DNA from 3 places in the Jejuibacter sp. L23 genome. Region 3 is predicted to be linked to each of the others. Evidence: predicted binding sites of a transcription regulator. Region 3 holds the regulator's gene; each other region holds the start of a gene.
The links. The regulator PurR, encoded in region 3, represses purine synthesis genes. The targets are predictions, from matches to a motif close to CANGCAAACGTTTGCNTG.
Positions count from the first base shown of each region.

Region 1: SCU88_RS00115 (nucleobase:cation symporter-2 family protein) is a predicted target of PurR. The motif match lies at 6,749-6,766, and genes of this name have one in related genera.
Region 2: gltB (glutamate synthase large subunit) is a predicted target of PurR. The motif match lies at 5,594-5,611, and genes of this name have one in related genera.

Region 1 covers NZ_CP138199.1:18,504-28,748, forward strand. The annotation lists gene SCU88_RS00090 (putative transporter) at 1-1,185, shown strand, start outside; gene yihX (glucose-1-phosphatase) at 1,279-1,872, shown strand; gene dtd (D-aminoacyl-tRNA deacylase) at 1,978-2,415, shown strand; gene fabY (fatty acid biosynthesis protein FabY) at 2,463-3,404, shown strand; gene SCU88_RS00110 (AsmA family protein) at 3,408-5,147, opposite strand; gene SCU88_RS00115 (nucleobase:cation symporter-2 family protein) at 5,290-6,696, opposite strand; gene gltS (sodium/glutamate symporter) at 6,922-8,124, shown strand; gene SCU88_RS00125 (autotransporter outer membrane beta-barrel domain-containing protein) at 8,695-10,245, shown strand, end outside.
Region 2 covers NZ_CP138199.1:4,690,557-4,700,801, forward strand. The annotation lists gene mtgA (monofunctional biosynthetic peptidoglycan transglycosylase) at 4-729, opposite strand; gene elbB (isoprenoid biosynthesis glyoxalase ElbB) at 720-1,373, opposite strand; gene arcB (aerobic respiration two-component sensor histidine kinase ArcB) at 1,604-3,955, opposite strand; gene SCU88_RS22390 (TIGR01212 family radical SAM protein) at 4,033-4,959, opposite strand; gene gltB (glutamate synthase large subunit) at 5,643-10,100, shown strand; gene SCU88_RS22400 (FAD-dependent oxidoreductase) at 10,110-10,245, shown strand, end outside.
Region 3 covers NZ_CP138199.1:2,336,953-2,347,197, forward strand. The annotation lists gene punC (purine nucleoside transporter PunC) at 1-348, opposite strand, end outside; gene punR (DNA-binding transcriptional activator PunR) at 468-1,379, shown strand; gene purR (HTH-type transcriptional repressor PurR) at 1,415-2,440, opposite strand; gene SCU88_RS10765 (YnhF family membrane protein) at 2,741-2,830, shown strand; gene SCU88_RS10770 (MFS transporter) at 3,022-4,194, shown strand; gene SCU88_RS10775 (NlpC/P60 family protein) at 4,226-4,897, opposite strand; gene SCU88_RS10780 (Grx4 family monothiol glutaredoxin) at 5,228-5,575, shown strand; gene rnt (ribonuclease T) at 5,637-6,290, opposite strand; gene gloA (lactoylglutathione lyase) at 6,387-6,794, opposite strand; gene SCU88_RS10795 (N-ethylmaleimide reductase) at 6,894-7,997, opposite strand; gene SCU88_RS10800 (TetR/AcrR family transcriptional regulator) at 8,080-8,670, opposite strand; gene eptA (phosphoethanolamine transferase EptA) at 8,693-10,245, opposite strand, start outside.

The DNA of each region.
Region 1 (10,245 bases), 2.3 Mb from region 3:
GGTATGAGCTATGCCATGGCTTACCCCTTTGGGATCTGCGGTATTCTGCTTACCATGTGGCTGATTCGCCTGACGTTTCGGATCAACCTTGAGCAGGAAGCCAGCCAGTTTGAAGCGAGCTGCGGCAGCGGTCAGGAACGTCTGCATACGCTCAATATTCGGGTCGAGAATCCTAACCTTGATAATCTTGCCATTCAGGATGTGCCGCTGTTGAACAGCGACAGCCTGGTCTGTTCGCGCCTGAAGCGCGGCGAGCTTCTGATGGTGCCGTCTCCGGCAACCCGTTTACAGAACGGCGATTTGCTGCACCTGGTGGGTAAAGAGCGGGATCTGCACGATGCGCAGCTGATTATCGGCAAAGAGGTGGCGACTTCGCTTTCCACTCGCGGTAGCGACCTGCGGGTGGAGCGGGTAGTGGTGACTAACGAGCGGGTGTTAGGAAAACGAATCCGCGATCTTAACTACAAGCAGCGTTACGATGTGGTGATTTCGCGCCTGAATCGAGCCGGTGTTGAGCTGGTGGCTGGGAGCGGCGCCAGCTTGCAGTTTGGCGATATCCTGACGCTGGTCGGCAGGCCGGGATCGATAGAAGCGGTGTCTGCGGAGATGGGGAATGCGCAGCAGAAGCTACAGCAGGTGCAGATGTTGCCGGTGTTTATCGGTATCGGTCTGGGCGTTCTGCTGGGCTCTATTCCGTTGTTTATCCCAGGTTTTCCGGCGGCGTTGCGTCTGGGGTTGGCCGGCGGGCCGTTGATTATGGCGATTATTCTGGGGCGTATTGGCAGTATTGGTCGCCTTTACTGGTTTATGCCGCCCAGCGCTAATCTGGCGTTGCGCGAGTTGGGCATCGTGCTGTTTCTGGCGGTGGTGGGGCTTAAATCCGGCGGTGACTTTCTGGATACCCTGGTTCAGGGCGACGGCCTGAGTTGGATCAGCTATGGTGTAGCGATTACTGCGTTGCCGTTGCTGGGGGTGGCGCTGCTGGCGCGTTTGTTCACCAGTATCAATTATCTGACCCTGTGTGGAATGCTGGCGGGCTCCATGACCGACCCTCCCGCGCTGGCGTTTGCCAATAACCTGCATGCTACCAGCGGCGCCGCGGCGCTCTCTTACGCCACGGTATATCCACTGGTGATGTTCCTGCGCATCATTACGCCTCAGTTACTGGTGGTGATGTTTTGGTAATTGTGGCGGTCCAGGAGGATGCGGATGGCTAAAATTACTATCCGTCGCTACGCTTCATTAAGGACTCAATTGCAACAAAGGGGATAACAGAAAATGCTCTATATCTTTGATTTAGGGAATGTCATTGTCGATATCGATTTCAGGCGCGTGCTGGGAGCTTGGAGCGATTTCAGCCGTATTCCCCTGGCGGAGCTGCAAAAGAGTTTTGTGATGGGAGAAACCTTTCACCGTCATGAACGCGGCGAAATCAGCGATGAAGAGTTTGCCAGCCAGCTGTGCCATGAGATGTCACTGCCTCTGAGCTATGAACAGTTTGCCACGGGATGGCAGGCCATTTTCGTGGCGTTGCGTCCGGAAGTGATTGATATCATGAACCGGTTGCGTGGGCAGGGGCACAGGGTGGTGGTACTCTCCAACACTAATCGCCTGCATACTACTTACTGGCCGGAACAGTATCCGGAAATTCAGAGTGCAGCGGATCGCATCTGGCTGTCTCAGGATATGGGAATGCGTAAGCCGGAGCCGGGAATTTACCAAAAAGTCCTTAAAGAAGAGGGCTTCTCCGCCGAAAAGACACTGTTCTTTGATGATAATGCTGACAATATTAACGGTGCCGAAGCGTGCGGAATCACCAGCATTCTGGTTACCGACAACCGCACCATTCCGGACTGGTTCGCCCGGCAGTAACCGTTCTGTTCTCTTTCCTCCTCGCGCTGATTTCATCCCCGTCTTGCCTGACGGGGAAATAGCTGTCACTCTCACAAACGGTTGTCCGTAAATAAGAAAGTGAAAATGATTGCATTAATTCAACGCGTCACCCGGGCTTCTGTCACCGTAGATCAGGAGACGACGGGTGAAATAGGCGCGGGACTTTTGGTTCTGCTGGGTGTCGAAAAAGAAGATAACCAACAAAAAGCCGATCGGCTCTGCGAGCGGGTGCTGGGTTACCGCATATTCGGCGATGAGCAGGGGAAAATGAATCTCAACGTGCGCCAGGCGGGCGGTAGTGTCCTGGTCGTGTCGCAGTTTACGCTGGCGGCGGATACCGAACGCGGCATGCGCCCGGGATTTTCGCGCGGGGCCGCGCCACAGCAGGCAGAAGCGCTGTACGACTATTTTGTCGAACGCTGTCGCAGTCAGGGGGTGGAAGCCGCAACCGGCCGCTTTGCTGCCGATATGCAGGTGTCGCTGGTCAATGATGGCCCGGTCACCTTCTGGCTACAGGTCTGATACGCCGTCGGCAGTTTCCGGCGGCGGCAACAGGAGAGAGCACGGTTATGTATTACCTTCGCGTACCAGAAACCGAAGAAGAACTCGAATGTTACTACCAGTTCCGCTGGGAGATGCTGCGTAAGCCGCTGCATCAGCCTAAAGGATCTGAACGGGATGCCTGGGACGCCATGGCGCATCATCAGATGGTCGTAGATGAAGAGGGAAATACCGTCGCCGTAGGGCGCCTCTACGTCAATGCCGAAAATGAAGCCTCTATTCGCTTTCTGGCCGTTCACCCTTCGGTCCAGGAAAAGGGGTTAGGAACGCTGGTGGCAATGACCCTGGAGTCGGTGGCGCGTCAGGAAGGGGTAAAGCGACTGACCTGCAGCGCTCGAGAAGATGCGATGGAGTTCTTTTCCCGGCTGGGGTTTGTGAACCAGGGCGAGATCACCACACCCCAGACCACGCCGGTACGTCACTTCCTGATGATTAAACCGATACAGACGCTGGATGATATTCTGCATCGCGCCGACTGGTGCGGCCAGCTACAGCAGGCCTGGTATCAGCATATTCCGCTAAGTGAAAAGATGGGCGTGCGCATTCAGCAATATACCGGTCAGAAATTTATAACTACTATGCCGGAAATCGGTAACCAGAATCCTAACCATACGCTGTTTGCCGGTAGCCTGTTTTCGATAGCCACTTTGACCGGCTGGGGGCTGATCTGGTTAATGCTGCGCGAGCGTCACCTGGGCGGCACCATCATTCTGGCGGATGCCCATATTCGCTATAGCCGCCCGATTAGCGGGCGCCCCAGCGCCGTGGCCGATCTGGGATCGCTGAGTGGCGATCTCGACCGCCTGGCGCGCGGGCGTAAGGCCCGGGTTCAGCTTGAAGTGACGCTCTACGGGGATGAAACCGCCGGGGCGGTCTTTGAAGGCATCTTTATTGTCCTCCCCGCGCGACCCTTTGGGCCGCTGGAGGAGGGAGGAAACGAAGAGGAGTAATCCTCAGGGGGCTGGCATGGCGGCCTGAGGCACCAGCGGCGGTTGTGGCGCAGGCGTGGGCGCATTGTCTGTAAGCTCGCCGTTAACCCGCTGCTGTTCCGTCTGGCGACCTTGCGTGTCGGTGACCTTCAACTGGCCGTTCAGGCCGGACTTCAGCGGTGTACCTGCCGCCAGGCTACCGTTCAGATTCAGCGTCATATTGCCGTTGCCCTTCTGGCCCGGTAGCGGCCAACCCCAGTGGCTCAACACATCGAGCGGCACGTTGCGGCCCTTCATCGTCAATGAGAACTGACGCTGTGGTAGCTGGGATACCGTGGCGCTGGCCTCCATCAGCCCTTCTCCGGCAAAAGCGCTCAGTTCGCTGACCCGAATCGCATCGGATGCCGCGTCCAGCTTGATTGAAGGATGACGGAGATCGGTACGATTAAAGGTGGCCGTGGCGGCGTTCAGATTCAGGGCGCCGGACCACAATCCCCACTGGCGATTGCGTACCAACTGGAGCTGGCTACCGCTGCCGTCCAGACCCGTAAGTTGGAACGGGAAGTCGGGATTGATATCGATCAGCAGGTTACGGCTGGCGGAGGCGCTTTTTACCGCGACGGTATTCAGCCATTCGGGCAGTTGCGTCTGCCACAGCGAGCGCCAGTTTTCGGGCAGCGTATATTCAACGCCCGCCAGTACCAGTTCGTTGAGCGCCAGAGTCTGACTGGCGCGCTGCCATTCGCCGCTCGTGCGCACCATACCGTTTTCCCAGCGTGAGGTGAACTGGCGCAGTTTCACGCCACCGGGCGCGAGATCGGCGTTAAAGATGGGGTCGAACAGATGCAGTCTGCCGTAGATAAATTCGCTGGCATTTAATGACAGGGTGCCGTCGTCGCTACGCCATGCACCGCGATTCAGTGTGACATTACGCAGATTCATATCCAGATCGGTCACGGCCCATCCCGGTCCCTGGAGGCGGGCATCGGTCACATCCATATTGTTGATTTTCACCGAAGCCAGATCGGTTACCGGTTTCAGGAGTTCGCCTGGCGACTTGTCGGACTGCAGGCGAATATTGTTCAGGCGTAGCGTGTTGATCAGCCAGTGGCCGCTGACATCACGCCGGGCGCTGGCGGTCAGCGTGCCGCGCGACAGATCGGCGCCAATGGTGGTCAGCGTCAGGTTGCGGTCGCGGATATTGCCCTGAACCAGAACGTTACGCGCCGGTATGCCATTCAGCGTTATTTCTCCTGCGCTTATTTCTATCTGCGCCTGCTTACCCAATGGATAACCCGCTTCCGGTAGCCAGGGGCTGATGCCGCCGTTGATCTGGTGTCCGCTCAACTGCCATGGATCTCCTGAGCGGTTTAGCGCCATTCGGTTCAGGCGCAGAGTATCGGCCTGCAACGGAACGGAAAGCGGGCGATTGTTCAGATTCAGGGTACCGTCGATGAGCGTGAGAGAGGCAACGTGGCGCGGCCTGGTCAACTGACGGCTGCTAAGACCGATATCCACGCTTTTCGCCACCAGAGAGGCCGGGTGGCCATTTTGCCCGAAGCTGACGTTATCCAGCACCAGATGGGTTGGGGAGGCCCAGCGGTGATCCAGACGATCGAAAGTCAGGTGATAGCGGCTGTTTTCGTTGATCCAACGGGTGACCTGGCTCGCCCCCCAGCGGGTTTGTACCACGATATACAGCGCCACAATCACCAGAATAATGGCGACAAGTAGCGTAACGATCAGTTTTTTAAGCAATGTGATTACCTCCATCCCCGGGGAAGCCTACAGGCTGTTATGCACGATTTAACGCATCGGCTCAAGAAGGAGAATCTCAAACAAAAACGGCGGGCGGTGAACAGAGTGTGCCACCGCCCGCCGTTTCAGGCCAGAAAGAACCGAAACGTTATGACTGTTTTTCCTGCTCCGGCGGGAAAATCAGGTTCAGCACAATGGCGGTGATACCCCCGGCGGCAATCCCGGAAGAGAGCAGATTTTTCACCCAGTCCGGGGCGAACTGCAGAATCAGCGGCTGTTGAGATACGCCAAGGCCAACGGCCAGAGACAGGGCGATAATCATGATGGCGCGGCGGTTCAGCGGCTCGCGAGAGACGATACGCACGCCCGAGGCCGCAATGGTCCCGAACATCACGATGGTGGCCCCGCCCAGCACCGGCTCCGGAATATGCTGCACAAAACCGCTAACGGCCGGGAACAGACCCAGTACCATTAGCATCAGCGCCACCACAAAGCCCACGTAACGGCTGGCGACGCCGGTCAGCTGAATAACACCATTATTCTGACCAAAGCAGGAGTTCGGGAAGGTATTAAAGATGGCCGATACGAAGGAGTTTAGACCGTTCGCCAGCACGCCTCCCTTCAGGCGTTTCATATAGACCGGGCCGGAGACCGGCTGTTCGGACACATCGGAAGTGGCGGTAATATCGCCGATGGTTTCCAGCGAAGTGATCATAAAGACCAGCATCAGCGGCAACAGCAGATTCCAGTCGATGCCCAGGCCATAATAAAGCGGGGTCGGCACCATAAACAGCGAGGTGTTGGTCGGTGTGGTATCTGCCGGTAGCATATCCATTCCCCAGGCAATCAGGTAGCCAATCGCCATGGCGATCACCAGCGACGAGATACGCAGATAGGGGTTACGCTGACGGTTAAGCAGAATAATGGTCAGCAGCACCGCACCAGCCAGCAGCAGGTTTTTCGGTGCGCCAAAGGTGTGATCGTTCATCGCCGCATAGCCGCCGCCGATAGAGGTCAGCCCTACCTGAATCAGCGACAGGCCGATTATCATCACCACCACACCGGAAACCAGCGGCGTAATAATGCGGCGCGCCAGGTGAAGTACCCGGGAAATAATCATCTCGGTACAGCTGGCCAGCATCAGCGTGCCGAACAGCGCAGCCATCATGCTGGGTACATCGGCGCCGCCGTTCTTCAGCGCCAGGCCGCCCATAATCAACGGAGACACAAAGTTAAAGCTGGTTCCCTGAATCGACAGCAGGCCGGAACCAACTGGTCCCCATGCTTTGATCTGGATAATGGATGCAACGCCGGAGGCAAACAGCGACATACTGATAATGTGCTGAGTATCGGAAGCGGGCAGGCCCAGCGCCTGGCAGATTAGCAGAGCGGGGGTAATGACGGCGACGAACATCGCCAGCAAATGCTGCAGGGCAGCAAACAGCGTCTGGGGCAGTGGCGGTCGGTCTTCCAGACGATAGATTAATTCGCTGGTGCTGGTCCGGGTTACCGGTGGCGCATTTTCCGGTTTAGCGGCTTTGGCGTTGGCGGACATTAAAACAATCCCATAGTGGAAAAGCGGTGATTTTATCGGAGTGTGACGGGTAAAAGCAAACGATTGCTTTGCGGAAGTGCAAATATTTAAAACTGCAAAACAGGACTTTTATATAACTTTTGACCACTTTTTGTTTAGAATCCGGTTCCTGTTATTAAAACACAGAGAAAAACAGGGGAAGTGTTTCGCGTTTGAGCGAAACGTTGTGCGATAAAGGAGCTCACTATGTTTCACCTCGACACCCTCTCCACCCTCGTAGCCGCTACGCTGGTTCTGTTGCTCGGACGTAAACTGGTCCAGGGCGTTCCTGTTTTAAAGAAATACACTATTCCTGAACCGGTTGCGGGCGGTTTGCTGGTGGCGTTAGCGCTACTGGTGCTGAAACTGAGCATCGGATGGGAAATCGACTTTGATATGAGTCTGAAAGACCCGTTAATGTTGGCTTTCTTTGCGACCATTGGCTTGAATGCTAACCTGGCCAGTCTGCGTTCCGGCGGCAAGGTACTGGGTACCTTCCTGATTGTGGTGGTGGGACTGTTGCTGATGCAGAACGCTATTGGCATCGGTATGGCCAGCCTGCTGGGGTTGGATCCGCTGATGGGGCTGCTGGCGGGTTCAATAACCCTGTCCGGTGGTCACGGAACCGGTGCGGCATGGAGTAAGCTGTTTGTTGAGCGCTATGGTTTTGAAAATGCGACCGAAGTCGCTATGGCCTGCGCTACCTTTGGCCTGGTGCTGGGGGGGTTGATCGGCGGTCCGGTGGCCCGCTTCCTGGTGAAGCACTCCTCCACGCCGGAAGGCATGCCGGACGACAGCGAGACGCCGAGCGCATTCGAAAAACCGGCCATTGGCCGCATGATTACTTCGCTGGTGCTGGTGGAAACCATTGCGCTGATTGCAATCTGTCTGACCGTGGGTAAAGTGGTTGCGCAACTGCTGCAGGGCACGGTCTTTGAGTTGCCAACCTTCGTTTGTGTTCTGTTTATTGGGGTTATCCTCAGCAATACCCTGGCATTCCTGGGGTTCTATCAGGTTTTCGATCGAGCGGTCTCTGTTCTGGGCAACGTCTGTTTGTCGCTATTCCTGGCGATGGCGTTAATGAGCCTCAAGCTGTGGGAACTGGCGTCGTTGGCGCTGCCGATGCTGGTGATTCTGGCGACCCAGACGCTGTTTATGGCGCTGTACGCCATCTTTGTGACCTGGCGATTTATGGGTAAGAACTACGATGCAGCGGTTCTGGCGGCAGGTCACTGCGGCTTTGGCCTGGGGGCGACCCCGACGGCAATCGCCAATATGCAGGCCATTACAGAGCGTTTTGGTCCGTCCCATATGGCCTTCCTGGTGGTGCCGATGGTCGGTGCTTTCTTTATTGATATCGTGAACGCACTGGTGATTAAGCTCTATCTGCTGCTGCCGATTTTTGGCTAGCAAAGGGCATTATCGCTATTCGAAACGGGTTGTGGGCAACGAAGTCCGCAACCTGGTGGTGAATCTCCCCCCACCCTGTGAGCTGTACGCTGGCAGGGTGTTTTTTTATGCGACGCATAAATACCCGAAAAAGAGCCAGTTATAATGTCGTAGCCCGTTATTCTGTAATCTATGGCTACAGATAGTGGAATAGATTAATCATATAACTGAATTTATCTATTCATGTTGAATTTTCCTGGTGATTAAAAGGTATTCTTGTTTTTCCATATATTATTATATGGTGAAGCTGTTGATTAGGTCGTTATGGCGGAGAAATACCTTTTTTATGGTGAATAATAAAATGCCGAGGGTATTTATAAGGTAATAATGAGAGAGTGTTTCTTAAAGGGTGTCTGTTTTTTGTCGATAAATCTTAATTATTACTCCTGGGTTGTGATTTTGTTTAAGTCCGTTTTCGGACTTTGATGAAGGAATTATTGAACTATTTTAGTTTTACTCTGCATAATCTAAGGCGCAATAAGGAAAATTGATGGATCAACTTGCTTACTTCCCTGAGGAGGGGATGACCCAATGCACATGTGGAAAAATAAGCCTGTAATATCTCAAATAGCATTAGCTTGTACTTTGGCAATCGCTTCTCAGGCAAATGCAAAGGATGTTTCCGGCTCAACTTATAATACCTTTGGTTATGATGATACTGCAGCGACGCCCTGGTATTATGGTTATGCTAACTGGAAAGATGCCGGTACAACATACGGAAATGGAATCTATCCGGTTATAAAGGGTTCTACCGTTAATGGTGTTATTTCAACATACTATCTTGAAAATGGTGGTGCAGATTCACATAAGCTGTCTATCTCCAATAGTACAATCAATGGGATGATTACTTCCCATTGTATGACTACTGAGTGTGCGAGTGGCGTTGATGCAGATGGCACTAACCATATGCAATACAAGCGTTTTGAATTAACGGTGGATAACTCCACTATCAACGATATCTATGAGCATTACGCTTATACCACCACATCGGGTTCAACGACGACGGATGCTTACTGGGATACTTACCACCTGGGCAATGCGATTACGCTGGACGTTGAATCCGATATTGTTATCCAAAACAACTCTCATATTGCAGGTATTACTCTGACGCAGGGTTATCATCAACTGGATAATACGCCTTATGATAGCGTAGAGGGTATTGCTAATAATAATAAAATTTTCACCAATACACTGGTGGTGAAGGATTCTGTCCTGACTTCTGGCGCCTATAGCGATCTTGGCACTAAAGGTTTCTATGGTCAGAGTGCTAAGCCGAGCGACTATGCCCATAGCGGAGCGAGTGCCCTGGACGATGCAGCGCTTATTGTGACAGCGGCCAGCGATGCCGATAACGCCATGCAGACGAAGGCGACCTTCGATCATGCCACTATCACCGGGGATATTCTTTTCACCAGTACTTTCGACAACAATTTTTATCGAAATGGCGATCCTGCTACTGACACCACCAGTGACGGAGTTTACAACCCGACGACAAACGGCTGGGACGATACTGATAAACTGGATGTCACTCTGAACAATGGCAGTAAATGGGTGGGGGCGGCGCAGTCTAGGGTAGAGGCTATTTCCACCTCGCAAATGTATGGTTGGGGTTATACCGGAGTTGACTGGCGGGAGCTGAAACCGAACAGCATCTGGCCTGATTCGATTTTTGATGCTAATGGCCATGTCTCAGGTAATGAAGTTTATCAGAGTGGCCTCTTTAACGTTAAGTTGGATAACGGCTCTGAGTGGGAAACGCGTAAGTCTTCCAACATCGATACCCTGACGGTTGATCGTGAGTCTAAGGTTGATGTGAAAAGTTCATCCCTGCTGGCAGACAGCATCACTCTGTCAAATGGTTCTACGCTGAGTATCCGCGATGAGGGGGAGGTGGCAACACACCATCTTAAGCTGGACAGCTATAGTCGTGCGCACTTAACCGAAGAGACTGCGGAACTGTATGCCAATACCATTACGGTGGATAACCGTGCGGAGCTGGCTCTGGGTCTTGGTCAGGTTGATACCCATAAGATGGTTCTGACCGATGGTGGTGTACTGAATGTTGCAAGCCGCAATTATGTT
Region 2 (10,245 bases), 2.4 Mb from region 3:
TGCTTAATGCAGCCGGTGTTGTTTCAGGAATCCTTCCCCGCCTAACTGACGCATCTGTCGCATAATCCACTGCTGACGAGACAGAACATAGCCGGTTGGCGCATCAGCGCGATAGCGAATCGGATTCGGCAGAACCGCGGCCAGCAGCGCCGCCTCTGAAAACGTCAAACGGCTGGCGGGCTTGTTGAAAAAGTGACGCGAAGCCGCCTCAACGCCGAAAATGCCCGGGCCGAACTCCGCAATATTCAGGTAGACCGTCAAAATCCGACGCTTGGTCCAGGCCAGCTCAATCCCGGCCGTCAGGCCAGCCTCCAGCCCCTTACGCACCCAGCTACGACCATCCCACAGAAACAGGTTCTTGGCTGTCTGCTGCGAAAGGGTTGAAGCGCCGCGCGGCCGTCCCCCGCTCTCTTCCAGCGCCTTCTGAATCGATCCCACATCGAATCCCCAGTGTTCAGGGAATGTCTGATCTTCTGCCGCAATCACCGACAGCGCCATCCAGGGGGATATTTCATCCATCCCCACCCAGTCGGAGTGAGCAACGTAGCTGAAATCGCCGGAAAACCAGGCGCTAAGCTGACGTTCCGCCATCACAGCGGAAAAGGGAACCGGAAGCACGCCAAACAGCGCAATACCGCCCGCCCAGAATGCGACCACCACCACGATCGCCCCCAACAGCCAGCGTTTTAATCGGGCAAGCGGCCCGCCGCGTCGCTTCTTTACTGGCACAGGAGCAGAACCCTCGCGACCAGTTTCTCAATACCGTCTGCAGCCTCATCAATACGGCTGGCCAGCATATAAGCCGGTGTGGTCACCACCTTCTGTTCTTCATCGACCACAATATCTTCTACCGGACAGGGCACGTGCTCGCCCCCCATAGCCTCAATCGCTTCGGCGGTATCGGCATCGGTACCAATAGTCAGGCGCAGCGGCGCCGGAATAATTTTCGGTAACAGCGCCGGAGCGATACAAATAAAACCCAGCGGTTTCCCGGCCTGGTGACAGTCGCGGGCAATACGTAGCAGTTCAGGATCGAGGGTACAATTGCTTCCTTCACTGGCAAAATTACTGAGATTTTTTGCGGCGCCGAAGCCACCAGGGACAATCAGCGCATCCAGATCCTGGGCCCGGGCTTCGTTCAAAGGGCGGATTTCGCCGCGAACGATGCGCGCCGCTTCAATCAGGACATTGCGGCTTTCCGCCATCGGCTCGCCGGTCAGATGATTGATAACGTCTGCTTGAGTTTTATCGGGGGCAAAACAAACCGCCTGTGCGCCCGCACGGGCTATCGCCAACAGCGTTATCACCGCCTCGTGGATCTCCGAGCCGTCATAAACGCCACAGCCACAAAGAATTACGCCAATTTTTTTCATATCATTAGTCCTTTTTCTTAATCGGAAAATGGCAATAAAATTTTTTGATTAGGACGCTATACTTCACATATTTTACTGATTCAGGTAACAAAACCATTAAGGTTTGCTATCTTATTGCCTGTGCAGCACTACTCTCCCGGCGTCGCTATCCATGAATCAAACTAATAGCCAGCGGCGCCTCGTTTTCCCTGGTGTTGGCGCAGACTTCGCGCACCCCGGCCTGGCCGGGGTCATTTTTTTCTGGTCTCCGCTACCCAGAAGCGTAGAGCCTCAACGTCCTGGCGCCACTCCTGCTTAAGCTCTTCAACCCAGTCGCCGACGTTATCCCACCAGGCGGGGAGCTCCGGCGACTGGATCTGCTGGCCCAGTTGCTGCAGGTGGCGCAGCCCTACCGAACCGGCGGCGCCTTTAATTTTATGCCCCTCTTCGACAATCCCCTTCTGGTCGCGGGCCGTCAGGTTAGATTCCAGAACGCTCAGGTAACCGGGCATCATCTTTTCAAACATATCCAGCCCGTCCAGAATTACCTTCTCTCCCACCAGCTCCAGGTACTGCTCCAGCATCGGCAGGTCAAACAGAGTCTGATGCTTATCTTTATCACTCACGCCGCTTTGCGCCTCCTTCCCGTTTTCGCCCTGAGGTACGCAGCCATCCCAGAATTTCTTAATCATGGCGGTCAGCGCCGGTACCGCCAGCGGTTTGCTAAGTACATCGTCCATCCCGGCATCCTGATACTCTTTTTTATCCTTCAGCACGTTAGCCGTCAGCGCCACCAGAGGCGGTAGCTGGTCAGCACGATAGCGTCGATGCAGTTCTCTGGAGATATCCAGCCCGCTCATATCCGGCAGCTGAATATCCAGCAGTACCAGATCGAACTCATCGGGCTGGAACAGGGTCAACGCTTCGTTACCGGTCATGGCAACCTCAACGCTGTTGCCCATTTTTTCCAGTACCGAGCGGGCAACAATCACGTTCAGCTCAATATCTTCCACCAGCAGCACATGCAATGCAGGCAGCGGCATATCGTCCTGCTCCAGCGCGTCTTCCACCTCTTCCGCTACCTGAGGCGCCTGAATGGTCAGCACAAAGGTCGAGCCCTGACCCGGCTGGCTGCTAACGGTAATATCGCCGCCCATGCTTTTCGCCAGCCGTCGCGAGACCGCCAGGCCGATACCGGTACCGGTGGCGGGTTTTCCGCCCTGGCTGTCCTTCACCTGGTAGTACATGGCGAAGATTTTATCCTGCTCTTCCTGAGGAATACCGATACCGGAATCCTCAACTTCAAAGCGCAGCATATCGCCCTCGTCGTAGCGAATCCGTACCGTTACCCGTCCCTCACGGGTAAATTTCACCGCATTGCTGATAAGATTCCACAGGATCTGACGCAGACGAGTGCCATCGGTAATCACCTGATGAGGCAGCGGCAGCGTCGGCTCCATTACGAAGCGCAACCCCTTCTGCTGGGCCTGCAGCGCCGAAAGGTTCTCCAGCTCGCCCAGGAAGCTGGTGAAATCCACCGGCTGGTTATCAAGCTGTACCTTGCGACGCTCGATCTTATCCATATCGATAATATCGTTGAAGATATTGCCCAGCGTCACGGCGGAGACATGGATAGTCTTCAGGTATTTCTCCTGCTCCGGCGTCAGTTCGGTGTCCAGCAGTATGCGGCTTAAGCCGACAATGCCATTCAGCGGGGTACGCAATTCGTGGCTGATGGTGGAGATAAAGGTGGTCTTGTCACGGCTGGCGCGTTCCAGCGCTTCCTGATAGCGCTTACGCTCGGTGATATCGCGGCCAAACCCCATCAGGCCATGGCGCTTACCGACCCGATCGTAATAGGGCACCTTACGGATCTCGAAGCAGGCCTTGCGCCCGTCCGGGTAGTCCAGCCACTGCTCATAGGTCAGGGAGACATTGTGACGAAATACCTTCTCATCGGTTTCGATAACTTTGGCTGCGGCTTCATCGTTGTACACCTCGTGAGGTTTCTGGCCGATAAGCTGCTTCTCGCTTTTGCCGGTCAGCAGCTCCATGGCCCGGTTGCAGCCGGAAAACTCTTTGTCTTCATTGCGATAGAACACCAGATCCGGGGAAGCATCAAGGAAAGAACGCAGGAAAGAGGATTGCTGCTCAAGGCGAATCTGGGTCTCTTCGCGCTCCTTCATTTCGACCTTTAGCTTTTCCAGCATGGTATGACGTTCGGCTTCCGCCTTTTCGCGCTCGGCAATCTCCTGATTCAGCTGGGTGATATTGTCCTTAAGCTGGACGTTAAGCATCAGATCGCGCTCGCGCATCTCCTCCAGCTTTTCCACCAGCCGACTGAGCCGCTGTCGCGACTCTTCCAGTTGCTCAACCACCACCGACAGGAAATAGACTGCCCAGGGGGTGATCAGCAGACCGAAAAAGATCGAGCGGATAACGTCAATGCTCTCTACCTGGCCGCGCAGCAGCATGGTGACCGCCATTTGCACTACCATCGCCAGCACCACCAGCGCCAGGGCCAACAGCAGGGAGAAGCGGACCAGGCCCAGCTTCATCATCAGGTCGACATAATACTGCGCCAGTTTCCGGATTTGCTTCATCAGGGATTCCTTAGCTGCGTTTGAATCTCAATCATACCGGAAAAATAGCGCAATATTGACAGCAGGTTAACGTCCCGTTACTCCGGAGAGCGCCAGGGACGCCCCAGCGCCGATCCCTGTGGGCCGTGGGCCCGTAGCCAGCGATCGACCTCCAGCATGCCGGACCAGCGATTTTCACACCATAGCGGCGCCAGCAGCGTGGGGCGGCGAGCGCTGGCCGAAACCCGATGCCAGACAATCTCCGGTGGGGTATGGCGAATCATCTCCCCGGCGATGGCGCCATATTCTGTGAGTTCGGGAGGCGTTAATCGACCGGCCCGCCAGGCCTTCGCCATAATACTGCCTTCAACGATATGTAATGGATGCAGTTTAATCCCGTCGACGCCAGTCTCCGCCACCTTTTCGAGCGTTTGCAGACAGGCCTGTTGGCCCTCGCCGGGTAGCCCGACAATCAGATGGCAGCACACCTTCATACCGCGCGCTCTGGCGCGTCGGGTCGTCTCCTGATAACAGGCAAAATCATGGCCGCGATTGATACGGTGCAAGGTTTTGTCGTGAGCGCTCTGTAGCCCCAGCTCCAACCAGACCTCATAGCCCTGTTCCCGGTAGTCGCTCAGCAAATCCAGCACGCTTTCCGGCACACAGTCTGGTCGCGTGCCAACACACAGCCCCACCACCTCCGCCCGGGCGACCGCCTGCTGGTACATTTTTCTTAACACTTCCACTTCCGCAAAGGTGCTGGTGTAAGCCTGAAAATAGGCAAGCCAGCGCCGAGCCCGATCCAGCTTGTCAGACTGCGTGTCCAGTTGCTCGCGGATAGATAGGTACTGCTGACTCTCATCGGCAAACGAGGCGACATTACAAAACGTGCAGCCCCCGCGCCCCAGGGTGCCATCCCGATTAGGACAGTTGAAGCCACCATGCAGCGCCAGCTTATGAACCTTTTCGCCGTAGCGGCGGCGAAGATCGCCGCCAAACATATTGACTAATTCCTGTAACTGCATAATCTGTCTGACCGGCCCGTGAAAAAAGGGGGCCAGCCTGCCATTATCCTTACCCTCTGGCGATGACCTGGATCAAGCGTCTGCGGGGGGATTTCTTCATATGCATATCCATTCACTATTACTGCAACTTTACCCGCAACCCAGCCAATAACTTATCCTTATATTTTCCCCTGTCTGGTTAAATTATTTATTCGGCCCCTAAAACAGTCATATAGATTGCATTTACAATGAAAACTGGTGAAAAAATCTGGAATTAAGTCTGACAGCAGCATTCATCGATATTGAAGGGCTGATAATTTAGTGAGAGGGATCACAGAAAGCCCAGCGCGGGTATTGGTCAGATTGCAGATTGAAACACCATAAAATCATTTAAATACATAAAGATAACAACAACCGACACGCTTTTTTGATAAATAAGTTTGCCATTTGACCTGTGTTCGCTTTCCCGATAAGTTGGAATTTCGCTGGAAGCTTTCTCGATGGGGGTCTCCCCATCATATTTATGCAGTAATTGAGATTCCCTCTTAAGCAAGTCCTCAACACTTGTGCCACCGCTGCGAAGGTCTGAAGGAGGGCGAATTCGGGTCAGGCGTGAATCACGCGCAACTCGTCGCCACAGCCCCTTCTGCGCCCAAAAGCAAACGGTATCGGGAATCTCGCAGAGCCTGGGGAGGTTCACTGATATGTTGTACGATAAATCCTTAGAGAAGGATAACTGTGGTTTTGGCCTGATCGCCCACATAGAAGGCGAACCCAGCCACAAAGTAGTGCGTACCGCTATCCACGCACTGGCCCGCATGCAGCACCGCGGCGCCATTCTTGCCGATGGTAAAACCGGCGATGGCTGCGGCCTGCTGTTACAGAAACCCGACCGTTTTTTCCGCCTGGTGGCCGAAGAGCGGGGCTGGCGTCTTGCCAAAAATTACGCGGTTGGCATGATTTTCTTAAGCAAGGACGACGCCATCGCGCGCGCCTGCCGCGAGATCGTTGAAGAGGAGCTGCGCCAGGAAACCCTGTCTATCGTCGGCTGGCGCGACGTGCCAACCAACGACGATGTACTCGGTGAAATCGCCCTCTCCTCCCTGCCCCGCATTGAGCAAATTTTTGTTAACGCCCCGGCGGGCTGGCGCCCACGCGATATGGAGCGCCGTCTGTTCATCGCCCGCCGCCGCATTGAAAAACGCATTCAGGATCAGGATTTCTACGTCTGTAGCCTGTCCAATCTGGTGAACATCTATAAAGGTCTGTGTATGCCGGCGGATCTGCCGCGCTTCTACCTGGACCTGGCCGATCTGCGCCTGGAATCCTCCATCTGCCTGTTTCACCAGCGCTTCTCCACTAATACCGTGCCGCGCTGGCCGCTGGCTCAGCCTTTCCGCTATCTGGCGCACAACGGTGAAATCAATACTATTACCGGTAACCGCCAGTGGGCCCGGGCTCGCACCTATAAGTTTAAGACCCCGCTGATTCCCGATCTGCAGGATGCCGCGCCTTTCGTTAACGAAACCGGATCCGACTCCAGCTCGCTGGATAACATGCTGGAGCTGCTGTTAAGCGGCGGTATGGATATTGTCCGCGCCATGCGTCTGCTGGTACCGCCGGCCTGGCAGAACAACCCGGATATGGATCCTGAACTGCGCGCCTTCTTCGACTTTAACTCCATGCATATGGAGCCCTGGGACGGCCCGGCGGGTATCGTTCTGTCCGACGGTCGCTTCGCGGCCTGTAGTCTGGACCGCAACGGCCTGCGCCCGGCGCGCTACGTCATCACCAAAGATAAGCTAATCACCTGCGCCTCGGAAGTGGGGATCTGGGACTATCAGCCCGATGAAGTGGTGGAAAAAGGGCGCGTCGGCCCTGGTGAACTGATGGTGATCGACACCCGTAGCGGGCAGATCCTGCACTCGGCGCAAACCGATGACGAGCTTAAGGGACGTCACCCTTACAAAGCCTGGATGGACCAGTACGTTCAGCGCCTGGTGCCCTTCGAAGAGCTGTCTGACGACCAGGTCGGCGTGCGTGAAATGGACGACACTCTGCTGTCGAGCTATCAGAAGCAGTTTAACTACAGCGGCGAAGAGCTGGACTCGGTGATCCGCGTTCTGGGCGAAAATGGCCAGGAGGCGACCGGATCCATGGGGGACGATACTCCCTTCGCCGTGCTCTCCAGCCAGCCGCGTATTATTTATGACTACTTCCGTCAGCAGTTCGCTCAGGTGACCAACCCGCCTATCGATCCGCTGCGCGAAGCCCATGTGATGTCACTGGCCACCAATATCGGTCGTGAGATGAACGTCTTCTGCGAAGCGGAAGGCCAGGCGCACCGCCTGAGCTTTAAGTCGCCGATCCTGCTGTGGTCTGACTTCCGTCAGCTCACCACCTTCGACGAAGAGTACTATCGCGCCGATACCCTGGATATCACTTACGATGCCAGCCAGACCGGCCTGGAAACCACTATTCAGACGCTGTGTGACGAAGCCGAACGCATGGTGCATAACGGTACCGTGCTACTGGTGCTCTCTGACCGCAATATCGCCAAAGATCGTCTGCCGGTTCCGGCGCCGATGGCGGTGGGAGCCATTCAGCGTCGCCTGATCGAGAAAAACCTGCGCTGCGACGCCAACATCATCGTCGAGACGGCCAGCGCCCGCGATCCGCACCACTTCGCGGTATTGCTCGGCTTTGGCGCCACGGCTATCTACCCGTATCTGGCCTATGAAACCCTGGCCCGTATGGTAGACAGCGGCACCATCAGCAAGTCCTGGCGCGAAGTGATGCTTAACTACCGGAACGGCATCAATAAAGGTCTGTACAAGATCATGTCCAAGATGGGGATTTCCACCATCGCTTCCTACCGCTGCGCCCAGTTGTTCGAAGCCGTGGGGCTGCACCAGGATCTGTGCGATCTCTGTTTCCCCGGCGTGGTTACCCGCATCGGCGGCGCCAGCTTTAGCGACTTCCAGCAGGATCTGCTGAACCTGTCGAAGCGCGCCTGGCTGGCCCGTAAGCCGCTGAGCCAGGGCGGGCTGCTGAAATACGTACACGGCGGCGAATACCATGCCTATAACCCGGATGTGGTCCGTACCCTGCAACAAGCGGTACAGAGTGGCGACTACCGGGACTATCAGGCCTACGCGAAGCTGGTTAACGAACGTCCTGTCGCGGCGCTGCGCGATCTGCTGGCGCTGAACCCGCAGGGCGAAGCCATCTCCGTAGACGCGGTCGAGCCCGCCAGCGAGCTGTTTAAACGCTTCGACACCGCGGCGATGTCCATCGGCGCCCTCAGCCCGGAAGCCCACGAGTCACTGGCCGAAGCGATGAATAGCATCGGCGGCTTCTCTAACTCTGGCGAAGGCGGCGAAGATCCGGCGCGCTATGGCACCAACAAAGTATCACGCATCAAGCAGGTTGCTTCGGGACGCTTTGGCGTAACCCCGGCCTACCTGAGCAGCGCCGACGTGATTCAGATTAAAGTGGCCCAGGGCGCCAAGCCGGGCGAAGGCGGACAGTTGCCCGGCGATAAGGTTACCCCTTATATTGCCAAACTGCGCTATTCAGTCCCCGGCGTGACCCTGATTTCACCGCCGCCGCACCATGATATCTACTCCATCGAGGATCTGGCGCAGTTGATCTTTGACCTTAAGCAGGTCAATCCGCAGGCGATGATCTCGGTGAAGCTGGTCTCCGAACCTGGCGTAGGCACCATCGCCACCGGCGTGGCCAAAGCCTATGCTGACCTCATCACCATTGCCGGTTACGACGGCGGTACCGGCGCCAGCCCTCTGACCTCGGTAAAATATGCCGGTTGTCCGTGGGAGCTGGGACTGGTCGAAACGCAGCAGGCGCTGGTGGCCAACGGCCTGCGTCACAAGATCCGCCTTCAGGTCGATGGCGGTCTGAAAACCGGGCTCGACATCATTAAAGCCGCTATCCTGGGTGCGGAAAGTTTCGGCTTCGGTACCGGACCTATGGTGGCGCTGGGCTGTAAATATCTGCGTATCTGCCACCTGAACAACTGCGCGACCGGTGTAGCAACCCAGGACGAAAAGCTGCGTAAGAACCATTACCACGGCCTGCCGTTCAAGGTAACCAACTACTTTGACTTCATCGCCCGGGAAACCCGCGAGCTGATGGCGTGGCTTGGCGTGAAGCGTCTGGTGGATCTGATTGGCCGCACCGATCTGCTGAAAGAGCTGGATGGCTTCACTGCGAAACAGCAGAAGCTGGATCTCTCTAAGCTGCTGGAGACCGCCGAGCCCCAGGCAGGCAAAGCGCTCCACTGCACCGAGAACAACCCGTCGTTCGATAACGGCGAGCTGAACGCCCAGTTGCTGAAGCAGGCGCAGCCCTTTGTCGATGAGAAACAGAGCAAAACCTTCTGGTTCGACATTCGCAACACCGATCGTTCAGTAGGCGCCGCGCTCTCGGGCTATATCGCCAGCCAGCACGGCGACCAGGGTCTGGCAGGCGATCCGATCCGCGCCCACTTTAGCGGTACCGCAGGCCAGAGCTTCGGGGTCTGGAACGCGGGCGGCGTTGAGCTGTTCCTGACCGGGGATGCCAACGACTACGTCGGTAAAGGCATGGCTGGCGGACTGATCGCGGTACGTCCGCCGGTCGGCTCCTCGTTCCACAGCCATGAAGCCAGCATCATCGGTAATACTTGTCTGTACGGCGCCACCGGCGGACGGCTGTTTGCCGCTGGCCGCGCGGGTGAGCGTTTTGCAGTACGTAACTCCGGGGCGCTCACCGTGGTGGAAGGTATCGGCGATAACGGCTGTGAATACATGACCGGCGGCGTGGTCTGCATCCTCGGCAAAACCGGGGTCAACTTCGGCGCAGGCATGACCGGCGGCTTTGCCTATGTACTGGATGACGACGGTGAATTCCGTAAGCGTGTCAACCCGGAGCTGGTGGAGGTGCTGCAGGTGGACGAACTGCCGATTCACGAAGAGCACCTGCGTGGGCTGATTACCGAGCACGTGCAGCACACCGGCTCGTCACGCGCAGAGGCGATCCTGGCCGACTGGTCGGAATTTGCCTCTAAATTCGCGCTGGTGAAGCCGAAGTCCAGCGATGTTAAAGCATTATTGGGTCACCGTAGCCGAACCGCCGCCGAGTTGCGGGTGCAGGCGCAGTAAGGGGTTGTTATGAGTCAGAACGTATACCAGTTTATCGATTTACAGCGCGTTGACCCGCCAAAGAAGCCGCTCAAGATCCGTAAGATCGAATTTGTTGAGATCTACGAGCCCTTTCTGGAAAATCAGGCCAGCGCCCAGGCAGACC
Region 3 (10,245 bases):
CTGCCAGCTTACGGTGGCGGCACAGACCCCAACCGCCTGAATAAAGCGCAGTGCCAACATCATGGTCGCGCTCTTGACCCACAGCATTCCCAGACAGCCGAAGGCGAACAGCGCCAGCCCCGCCAGTAGTATCGGACGGCGGCCAAAACGGTCCGACAGCGGTCCCCAGATCAGCTGCGCCAGCGCGAAACCTGCCAGAAACAGGCTCAGACTGGCGCTAATAGCGCCAGGGCTGGTGTTCAGACTCTGCTGCATGGCGGAAAACGCCGGCAAATACATATCGGTGGCCAGAAAGCCGATAATGCTCAGACCGGCCAGCCAGACCATAAATCCTTTTCCAGGTTGCATGATTTCTCTCTAAGATCTTTTTTGGGTGAATGCAGGGAATGGGCGCAGTGTAAGGAGTGCATCATTGCTTGTGAAACGCTAATATTTGCCTGTTGCATTCAAATTTTTTGCAGGCAGATATGTGGTCGGAATACTCACTGGAAGTGGTGGATGCTGTTGCCCGCAACGGCAGCTTTAGTTCGGCAGCCCAGGAGCTGCACCGGGTGCCTTCGGCGGTCAGTTATACGGTACGTCAGTTAGAGGCGTGGCTGGCGGTTCCGCTGTTCGTGCGCCGCCATCGAGATGTCGAACTGACGGAGGCCGGGGCCTTTTTTCTGCGCGAAGGACGGGAGGTTATCAAAAAAATGCTCTCCACCCGTCAGCGCTGCCAGCAGATTGCCAACGGCTGGCGCGGGCAGCTCTCCATCGCCGTGGATAACATCGTTAAACCGGCGCGTACCCGCCAACTGGTGCTGGATTTCTACCGCCATTTCCCCGATGTGGAGCTGCGGGTTTCTCGTGAAGTGTTTAACGGCGTATGGGACGCGCTGGAGGACGGGCGCGTAGAGCTGGCGATCGGCGCCACCCGGGCAGTACCGGTTGGTGGCCGTTACGCCTTTCGGGATATGGGGATGCTGCGCTGGCATTGCGTGGTGGCGTCCGGTCATCCGCTGGCGGTAGCGGAGGGGGCGCTGGATGATGAACGACTGCGACGCTGGCCGTCGCTGGTCCTGGAAGATACCTCGCGCTCACTCCCCAAGCGTACGACCTGGCTGCTGGATAACCAGCGGCGCATGGTGGTGCCGGACTGGGAGACGGCAAGAGAGTGCCTGGATGCCGGGCTCTGTGTCGGCATGGTACCAGCCCACGTTGCGCAACCGCGGATAAAAAGCGGTCAGTGGGTAGCGCTGGCTCTGGAGAATCGCTTTCCTGATGCCGCCTGCTGTCTGAGCTGGCGCCAGAACGAAGACTCACCGGTGCTGGGCTGGCTGCTGGATTATCTGGGGGATAGCGAAACGCTGAATGCGGAGTGGCTGAAGGAGCCCGGTTGAGCGGGCTCCCCTGTGCCTGGCGGCGATAGTGGTACTTAGCGGCGATAGTCGCGGAACGGGCCATCGGCCACCGAGCGGCGCTCAATCAGGCGCGGGTGAACCTCCAGGGTGCGGGACTGCTCGCGCTTATTGACGATACGGTCAATCAGCATATTAAAGGCGGTCTCCCCCAGTGAGTCCTTGGGCTGGTGGATGGTGGTCAGCGCCGGGGTAAAGTAGCGGGAGTTGCGCACGTTATCGTAGCCGATAATCGAAATATCCTGGGGCACCCGCAGCCCCATTTCATCGGCGGCACACAGGGCGCCCATCGCCATCACATCGCCGCCGCAGAATACTGCCGTGGGGCGCTGGGCGGCAGACAGAATCTGTTGCATGGCGCGGTAGCCGGATTCCGGCTCGAAGTCTCCCTGCACCACCCACTTTTCATTCAGTTTGATGCGCGCTTCTTCCAGCGCCTTCTTAAAGCCTGCCAGACGGCCCGCGCCGGTATTGCGGTGCGGGGAGCCGGGAATCGCGCCGATATCACGATGGCCGCGTTCAATCAGGTAGCGTCCCGCCATATAGCCGCCTTCGAAGGCGTTATCGATGACCGAGTCGGTGAAATCAGCTTTCGCTTCGCCCCAGTCCATGACCACCATTGGGATATGGCGGTACTCTTCGAGCATCGCCAGTAGCGGTTCCGGATATTCCGAGCACATTACCAGCAGGCCGTCGACGCGTTTCTGAGCCATCATCGACAGGTAGGCGCGCTGTTTCTCCTGGTTATTCCAGGCGTTGCCCAGCACCAGGGTATAGCCCTTATCAAAGCAGCTTTTCTCTATGGCTTCGATAATTTCCGCAAAGTAGGGGGCCTCACTGCTGGTGGCCAGCAGCCCGATGGTTTTAGTGTGATTCACTTTCAGGCTGCGGGCTACGGCGCTGGGCGAGTAGTGCAGCTCTTTGATGGCGGCCCATACCGCATTACGGGTCTCTTCCGCGACAAAGCGGGTTTTATTGATAACATGCGACACCGTAGTGGTGGAGACGTTTGCCCGCTTTGCCACATCTTTGATTGTTGCCATCAGTCGTCACTCCCGGCCATTTCCTGGTCTCCTTGAATACCGGCCGGTTAATCGTTTGCCTGGACTTATCCCGGGGCGCAACTTTTCAGGTTGCAGGTATGTCGGGGAAGCGACACTGGACGGGAGGAGGGCATTACCGGACGGCGTAAAAACACGTTAGCCGGGGATTTTGTCCTATCTTTGCTAAAAGTGGAAGAGGAAATCTGCATTCAGGGCCACTTGATACAGGATTTTCAGGGTCGTTTGTGGGAAAATGAATCAGTCATTACGCTAATATGGAAAAAAGCACAGGAGAAAATCATGAGTACCGAACTGAAATACTCGCTGGTCACCACTATTATCGCGCTCGGCGTGATTGTGTGCGGCGCACTGACTGCCGTACTGCATTAATCCCCGACCCGGATGCGCGTCGTTGCGTATCCGGGCCTTTCTATTATTGCTATTTGCGCAACAGCCTTTTGCTTTTAACACGTCTTTAACTTTCCCCCGCAGACTGTCATTATTCTCCGCCTGACGATTTCCGGCAGCAGTGAGTTCCGCCCTGGCGGAAGCTGTCTCCCGAATTTACCGGAGAAATAACAATGAAATTTAATTTCCCCTTACTGGCGCTGGCCATTGGGGCATTTGGTATAGGAACAACAGAATTTTCGCCCATGGGGCTGCTGCCCGTTATCGCCGATGGGGTGGGTGTCTCCATCCCCGTGGCCGGTATGCTGATCAGCGCTTATGCGATTGGCGTTATGGTGGGAGCGCCGTTGATGACGCTGCTGCTGTCACATCGTGCCAGACGCAGCGCGCTGCTGTTTCTGATGGGAATCTTTATTGTCGGTAATGTGCTGTCGGCGCTGGCGCCCAGCTATGGTTGGCTTCTGGCCTCCCGGATTATCACCAGCCTTAACCATGGTGCCTTCTTCGGGCTGGGTTCGGTAGTGGCGGCGAGTCTGGTCCCTAAAGAGAAGCAGGCCAGCGCGGTCGCCACCATGTTTATGGGGCTGACCATCGCCAATATCGGCGGCGTGCCAGCGGCAACCTGGCTGGGTAGCGCCATTGGCTGGCGTATGTCCTTCCTGGCCACCGCCGGTCTTGGCGTGGTGGCGATGTTAAGCCTGTGGCTGTCGCTGCCTGCGGGCGGCGCGGGCGATCGTCCGGACGTGAAGCGCGAGCTGGGGGTACTGATGCGCCCTCAGGTACTGATGGCGCTGCTGACCACGGTTCTGGGGGCGGGGGCGATGTTTACGCTTTATACCTATATTTCGCCAGTGTTGCAGCGGGTGACTCATGCTTCGCCGGGTTTTATTACCGGTATGCTGGTGCTGGTTGGGCTGGGTTTTTCACTGGGCAACTATCTTGGCGGCCGTTTTGCCGATCGCTCGGTCAACGGCACCCTGAAAGGGTTTTTACTGCTGCTGACCGTGATTATGGTTACGATCCCCTGGCTGGCGCGTAGTGAAGTCGGTGCCGCCATCGCCATGGTGGTCTGGGGGGCAGCGACCTTCGCCGTGGTTCCGCCACTGCAGATGCGGGTGATGCGAGTGGCCCATGAGGCGCCAGGGCTCTCGTCGTCGGTCAATATCGGCGCCTTTAACCTTGGTAATGCGCTGGGGGCTGCGGCGGGCGGGGCGGTGATCTCCGGTGGCCTGGGATATAGCTTCGTGCCGGTCATGGGGGGCATTATCGCCGCGCTGGGGCTGCTGCTGGTGCTGTTCTCATCGCGCAAAGCGCCGCATCAGACGCTGGCGGCGGATGCCGAATAACCACAGCGACGCCCCCTTGTCAGTGGGGGCGTTAGCGCAGAGTGTCTGGCGTCATCACCCGACGGGCGCCAATGTAGTGGCGCTGCCAGTAGTTATCACTCAGAGAGGTTATCTGGATGTCGCGCCCGGTACGCGGGGACTGGATAAACTTACCGTTGCCCACATAGACCCCGACGTGATCGGCGGTGCCGCGACCGCGAATACGGAAGAAGACCAGGTCGCCGCGCTGTAGCTCGCTGCGGTTCACTGGTGCTGCATCGCGCAGATGGTACATGCCGTTGGCGGTACGGGGGATACGAATATTGACTAAATCTTTGTAGGCATACCAGATCAGACCGCTGCAGTCGAAGCCGGTACGCGGTGAGCTTCCACCCCAGTGATAGGGTTTACCGAGCTGATTCATTAATTTATTCATCGCCACTTTGCGGGCTTTTTCGATTCTGTCCTTATGGGCGCTGGCAATTGAGGTAGTGCCGGTATGATGGGGCCGGGTTTTACGCTGCGTCGGGCGTTTTTTGCTGCGGGCGCCGGTGTGGCGTTTGCTGGTGCGCAGTACCGTTTTATGGCTGACGCCGGATTTATGGGCGCGGGCCTTGTGCTCGGTCGTCTGGTGGCTGTGTCCTGCCGCCAGGGCATGGGGCACCAGGGCGCTGCTCAGGAACAGCGCGCAAACGGTAAGCGCAAATTTTCTGTTTCGGGCCACTCGTTAACTTCCTGAACGATGGTTAGTGCGGCGCCGGGCGGCGTCGGCTTCGGGAGTCAGAGGATTCTAATCCACAGAAACCTCATGCGGGAAGCCGCTTTTTTGTTTCCAGACGTGACGATGGAAGCAAAGCGAACGTTTTTACGCCAAAACAGGCTGGACGCAGCTCTGAGGCGGTTCACGACGACCCGGCTAAAGTGTTATTCTGCATGCAGCTTTACCCCCGCGTGGCCCGATGGGGATAACCCTGTGAAAGTGGGTGTTTTACCGTTGCCCGTGAGTGGCTACAATGTAAGGCTAACGCCGTAAAAAGCTTGAGGAAGCATGACAATGAGCACCACTATCGAAAAAATTGAGCGTCAGATTAACGAGAATCCCATCCTGCTGTACATGAAGGGATCACCGAAATTACCCAGCTGTGGGTTCTCCGCTCAGGCTGTACAGGCGCTGGCTGCCTGCGGCGAGCGTTTTGCCTACGTGGATATTTTGCAGAATCCGGAGATTCGCGCCGAGCTGCCGAAATATGCTAACTGGCCGACGTTCCCGCAACTGTGGGTGGAAGGTGAACTGGTTGGCGGTTGCGATATCATCATTCAGATGTATCAGGCCGGCGAACTGCAGACGCTGATCAAAGAGGCTGCGGCAAAGCACAAGCCGGAAGAGTCAGACGCGGAATAATTGATTCTGTTGTCGATCAAAAAGGCGGTTCATGATGAACCGCCTTTTTTACGTCCAGGGATCAGGCCTCGTTGCTTTCGACCTGAGGTAACGGCCAGCCGCCCAGTCGCTTCCAGCGGTTAACAATTTCACAAAACAGTTGAGCGGTCTGTTCGGTGTCGTAGAGCGCGGAGTGCGCCTGTTCGGCATCGAAGGCGATCCCGGCGGCGATGCAGGCCTTTGCCAGTACGGTCTGGCCCAGCGCCAGGCCGCTCATGGCCGCGGTATCGAAGGTGACGAACGGATGAAACGGGTTGCGTTTCAGGCCAGCGCGTTCTGCGGCCGCCATCATAAATCCGTGATCGAAGGTGGCATTGTGCGCCACCATAATTGCCCGGTTACAGTGACTTGCCTTAATCCCTTTGCGCACCATTTTGAAGATGGCATGCAGAGCATCGTATTCGCTGACCGCGCCGCGTAGCGGGTTATGGGGGTCGATACCGGTAAAGGCCAGGGCTTCCGGCTCCAGAATCGAACCTTCAAAGGGCTCAACGTGAAAGTGCAGGGTCTCGTCGGTTGTCAGCCAGCCATCTTCGTCCATTTTCAGCGTGATGGCGGCTATCTCCAGCAGGGCGTTGGTCTTTGCGTTAAAACCGGCAGTTTCCACGTCGATTACAACGGGATAAAAGCCGCGGAAGCGGTCGCACAGACCGTTCAGTTGAGCGTTGTCGGACATCCGGAGTCTCTTGTTACGGGGAAAACGAGCAGCGGGTATTATGGCAAATTTTGGGGCTTAATGCAGTAAGCGGGGCGCCGTGGCGCCCCGTGGAGATTAGTCGCCCAGACCTTTTCCGGCGTCTTTAGCTTCGATCAGCTCAATTTTATAGCCATCAGGATCTTCCACGAAGGCGATCACGGTGGTGCCGCCCTTAACCGGGCCTGCTTCACGGGTGACGTTACCGCCATTGCTGCGGATACGGTCACAGGCTTCAGCGGCGTTATCCACGCTCAGGGCAATATGGCCGTAGGCGTTGCCCAGATCGTAGCTTTCCACGCCCCAGTTATAAGTCAGCTCAATGACCGCTTCTTCGCTTTCCGGGCCGTAGCCTACGAAGGCCAGGGAGTATTTGTATTCCGGGTTTTCACTGGTACGCAGCAGTTTCATGCCCAGCACATTGGTGTAAAAATCGATGGAGCGTTGCAGGTCGCCAACGCGCAGCATGGTATGGAGTAAGCGCATAAAGTCCTCGTAATTTAACGGTTTTTTATTATCCGTCGATAAAATAGAACGTACTAAGGAGTATAGCGGCGAACGGGCGCCGCTATCAATGATAGAGGGTCAGAGGGTGGGGTAATCGGTGTAACCTTCAGCACCGCCGCCGTAGAAACTTTCGGTACGTTGAGAGTTAAGAGGGGCATTGTTATGCAGACGCGCCACCAGATCCGGGTTGGCTATCCAGTCGCGTCCGAAGGCGGCAGCATCGATATAACCTGCTTCAATCATCTGTTCCGCTTTTTCACGGGTGTAGGCTCCGGCGCCGATAATCACGCCGTTAAAGCGCTGGCGTACCTGGCGACGGAACGCGTCGCTGTAAGGCTGACCACCGGCCCAGTCCGGTTCGGAAACGTGCAGATAAGCCAGCTTGCGTTTATTCAGCTCGTCTATCAGATACAGCGCGGCCTCTTCCTGGTCGGGTCCATTATCCAGCCCGTTGAACGGCCCCAGGGGCGAGATACGGATCCCGATACGATCGGCGCTCCAGCCCGCAATGGCGGCGTCCACCACCTCCAGCGCAAAGCGGGTGCGGTTTTCAATGCTCCCGCCGTACTCGTCTTCACGCAGGTTGGAGGCCGGGGAGAGGAACTGGTGAATCAGATAACCGTGCGCGCCGTGCAGTTCCACCATATCGAAACCGGCTTCCCGGGCGTTTTCCACCGCCTTACGGAAGTCGGCGACAATGCCGGGGATTTCGTCCCGCTCAAGGGCTCGCGGCGTGGAGGTATCCACGCGAATGGTTTTGCCATTTTCATCGCGCAGGCTGGTACGACCCTCGGCGCGGATAGCGGAAGGAGCGACCGGCGCTTTGCCTTCCGGCTGTACGCTGTTATGGGAGATACGGCCGGTATGCCATAGTTGAACGGCGATATGACCACCTTCGGCATGAACGCCATCGGTGATGCGACGCCAGGCATCAATCTGCGGCTGACTGTGCAGACCGGGAGCGCCGGCATAGCCTTTCGCCTGGGCGGAAATCTGGGTCGCCTCGCTGATGATAAGTCCCGCACTGGCGCGCTGGCGATAATATTCGCCCATCAGCGGCGTGGGGATATCCCCCGGCTCAATGCTGCGCAGGCGGGTAAGGGGAGCCATAATCACCCGATTAGGGATCTCAATCGCCCCCATCTGTAGGGGACTAAACAGTTTCTGGTGTTGATTTGACATGCTAACTCCTGATTTGAGTAGACCGGTCGTCTAGTTACAGGGTAAAGAAAAAGCGCCGGCTTGTACACCGTCGCCTGAACTTTTAGCCGCGCAACAGTCGGCTGACCTGAGCCTGCGCGCTTTCCAGCGGCATGGCGCTGCGTGAAATTTTGGCCTGCAGGCTGGCGCCCAGCCACAGGGCATAAAGGGCATTAGCCAGACTGAGCGGGTCGTCCTCTTTCATTAATCCCTCTTCCTGCTGCGCCCTGGTAATCAGCCGGGCCAGCATGGCAATCACCTGCGACGAACCCTGTTCCAGCGCTTCGCGCATCTCTTCCGACAGATCGCACACCTCGGCGGAAAGCTTTACCGTCAGGCAGTTACCGATCATGCCACTGTGGCAGAAGTGCTCCAGCGCCTGGCGATACCAGTCCAGCAGCAGCGTGCTGGCGGGGGTCTCGCCCCGGGCGAACGCATCACGCATCCGCTGATTGGCGGCGGTGTAATAGCGTTTCAGCATTTCAACGCCAAAGGCCTCTTTCGAGCGGAAATAGTGGTAAAACGACCCGCGCGGCACGCCTGCGGTACGCAACAGTTCACTCAGCCCCATGCCGGTGAAGCCCAGGCGCAGGCAGAGCTGCTCGCCGGTGGCGAGCAGGTGTTCGCGGGTATCATGTTCAGGATGTTTGCTCATAGCTTTCACTTTACCAGGCTCTTTACCCCCGCGCAAGGCGCTCGGGCACGCTGCGGCAACCGTTCAACAGGTCCAGTCCGGGGCGGTAAATCCGGGTACGGACATCCATCATGCCCAGTACGGTATCGAACAGATTATCCTGTGAGATGGCCGTACTGCGCGCGCTCTGGCGTAGGCAGCGGGTATCGGTACCGGTCTGGCGGGCGTAATCCTCCGACAGCCAGAACAGAAAGGGAATCCTGACCTGTTCATCCGGCGCCAGCATACGCGGGGTGCCGTGCAGATACAGCCCCTCTTCGCCCAGCGATTCGCCATGGTCGGACAGATAGATCATAGCCCCGTTGAGTTGACTCTGACGGGCCTTTAACGTGTCGATGACGCGGCTGACCACATCGTCGGTGTACAGAATGGTGTTGTCGTAGGTGTTAATCAGCGACTGGCGACTGCATTCCTGAATCTGGTTACTGTCACAGGTCGGCGTAAAGCGCCGGAACCGCGATGGATAGCGGCGGTACCAGGCAGGGCCATGGCTACCCATCAGGTGCAGGACGATGGTGGTATCTCTTTGCACGCCGTCGAGTATGTTATCCAGGCGGTAAAGCAGAGCATCGTCCAGGCAACTTCCCTTACTGCACCATTCCGGCAGGTTCCAGAGCGTCATATTGGTTTGGGGGATCCTGTCGCAGGCACCTTTGCAGCCGCCGTCGTTATCGCGCCACAGCACGTTGATGCCGGCGTGAGCCAGAACGTCCATCAGTCCTTCACGGTGGCGGGCGGTACTGGCGTCGTAGCCTGCCCGGGTCATGCCCGAAAACATACAAGGTACTGATACCGCCGTTTCGGTACCACAGGACGTCGCGTTATCAAACCAAATCACATTCTGCTTTTTCAGTTCCGGATTGGTTTCACGGTGATAACCGCCCAGCGAGTAATTCTGCGCCCGGGAAGCCTCACCGAGCACTACAATCAGCACCGTCTTTTTCCGTTCTTTGGCAAGCGTGGCGCCGCGTCCGGCATCTTCACCGATGCGAATCAAACGCCGATCGCCGTTAAACCAGCGCTCTTTACCGTAATTCGTCAGGGCGCTGATGTAATTCGCCGGAGTGACCAGTTTGGCGATGCCTTTGGTATTGCGAAACAGCGAAGCATAGTCTTTATAAAACAGCGCCGCCACCAGCAAAATCACCAGCAGGCTGAGCAACACAGTCAGCAGTCGGGTACACAGCGGATACCACCAGCGTGCGGCGCGGCGGATACGCAGGGCACAGATGAGTACCGCAGGAAGCAGCCCCGCCAGCACCAGCCACATAATGAACTGTGGCGTAATCAGCGCCATCGCTTCCTGAGTATCGGTTTCGAAAACGTTGCGCATCATATTGGTATCAATGACCGCGCCGTAGCTGTACATAAAATAATTGGCGATGGCACAACCGACGATCAGCACTGCCAGCAGAGGCTTACGCAGTAGCGGCAGGGTTATCAGACTAAAGACTGCCAGCCAGGCGCAAAACAGCACCAGCGGTACCGAAGCGGCGAATAAAAACTCGCGCGGAGAATGGGGGGCAATGGCCTGCC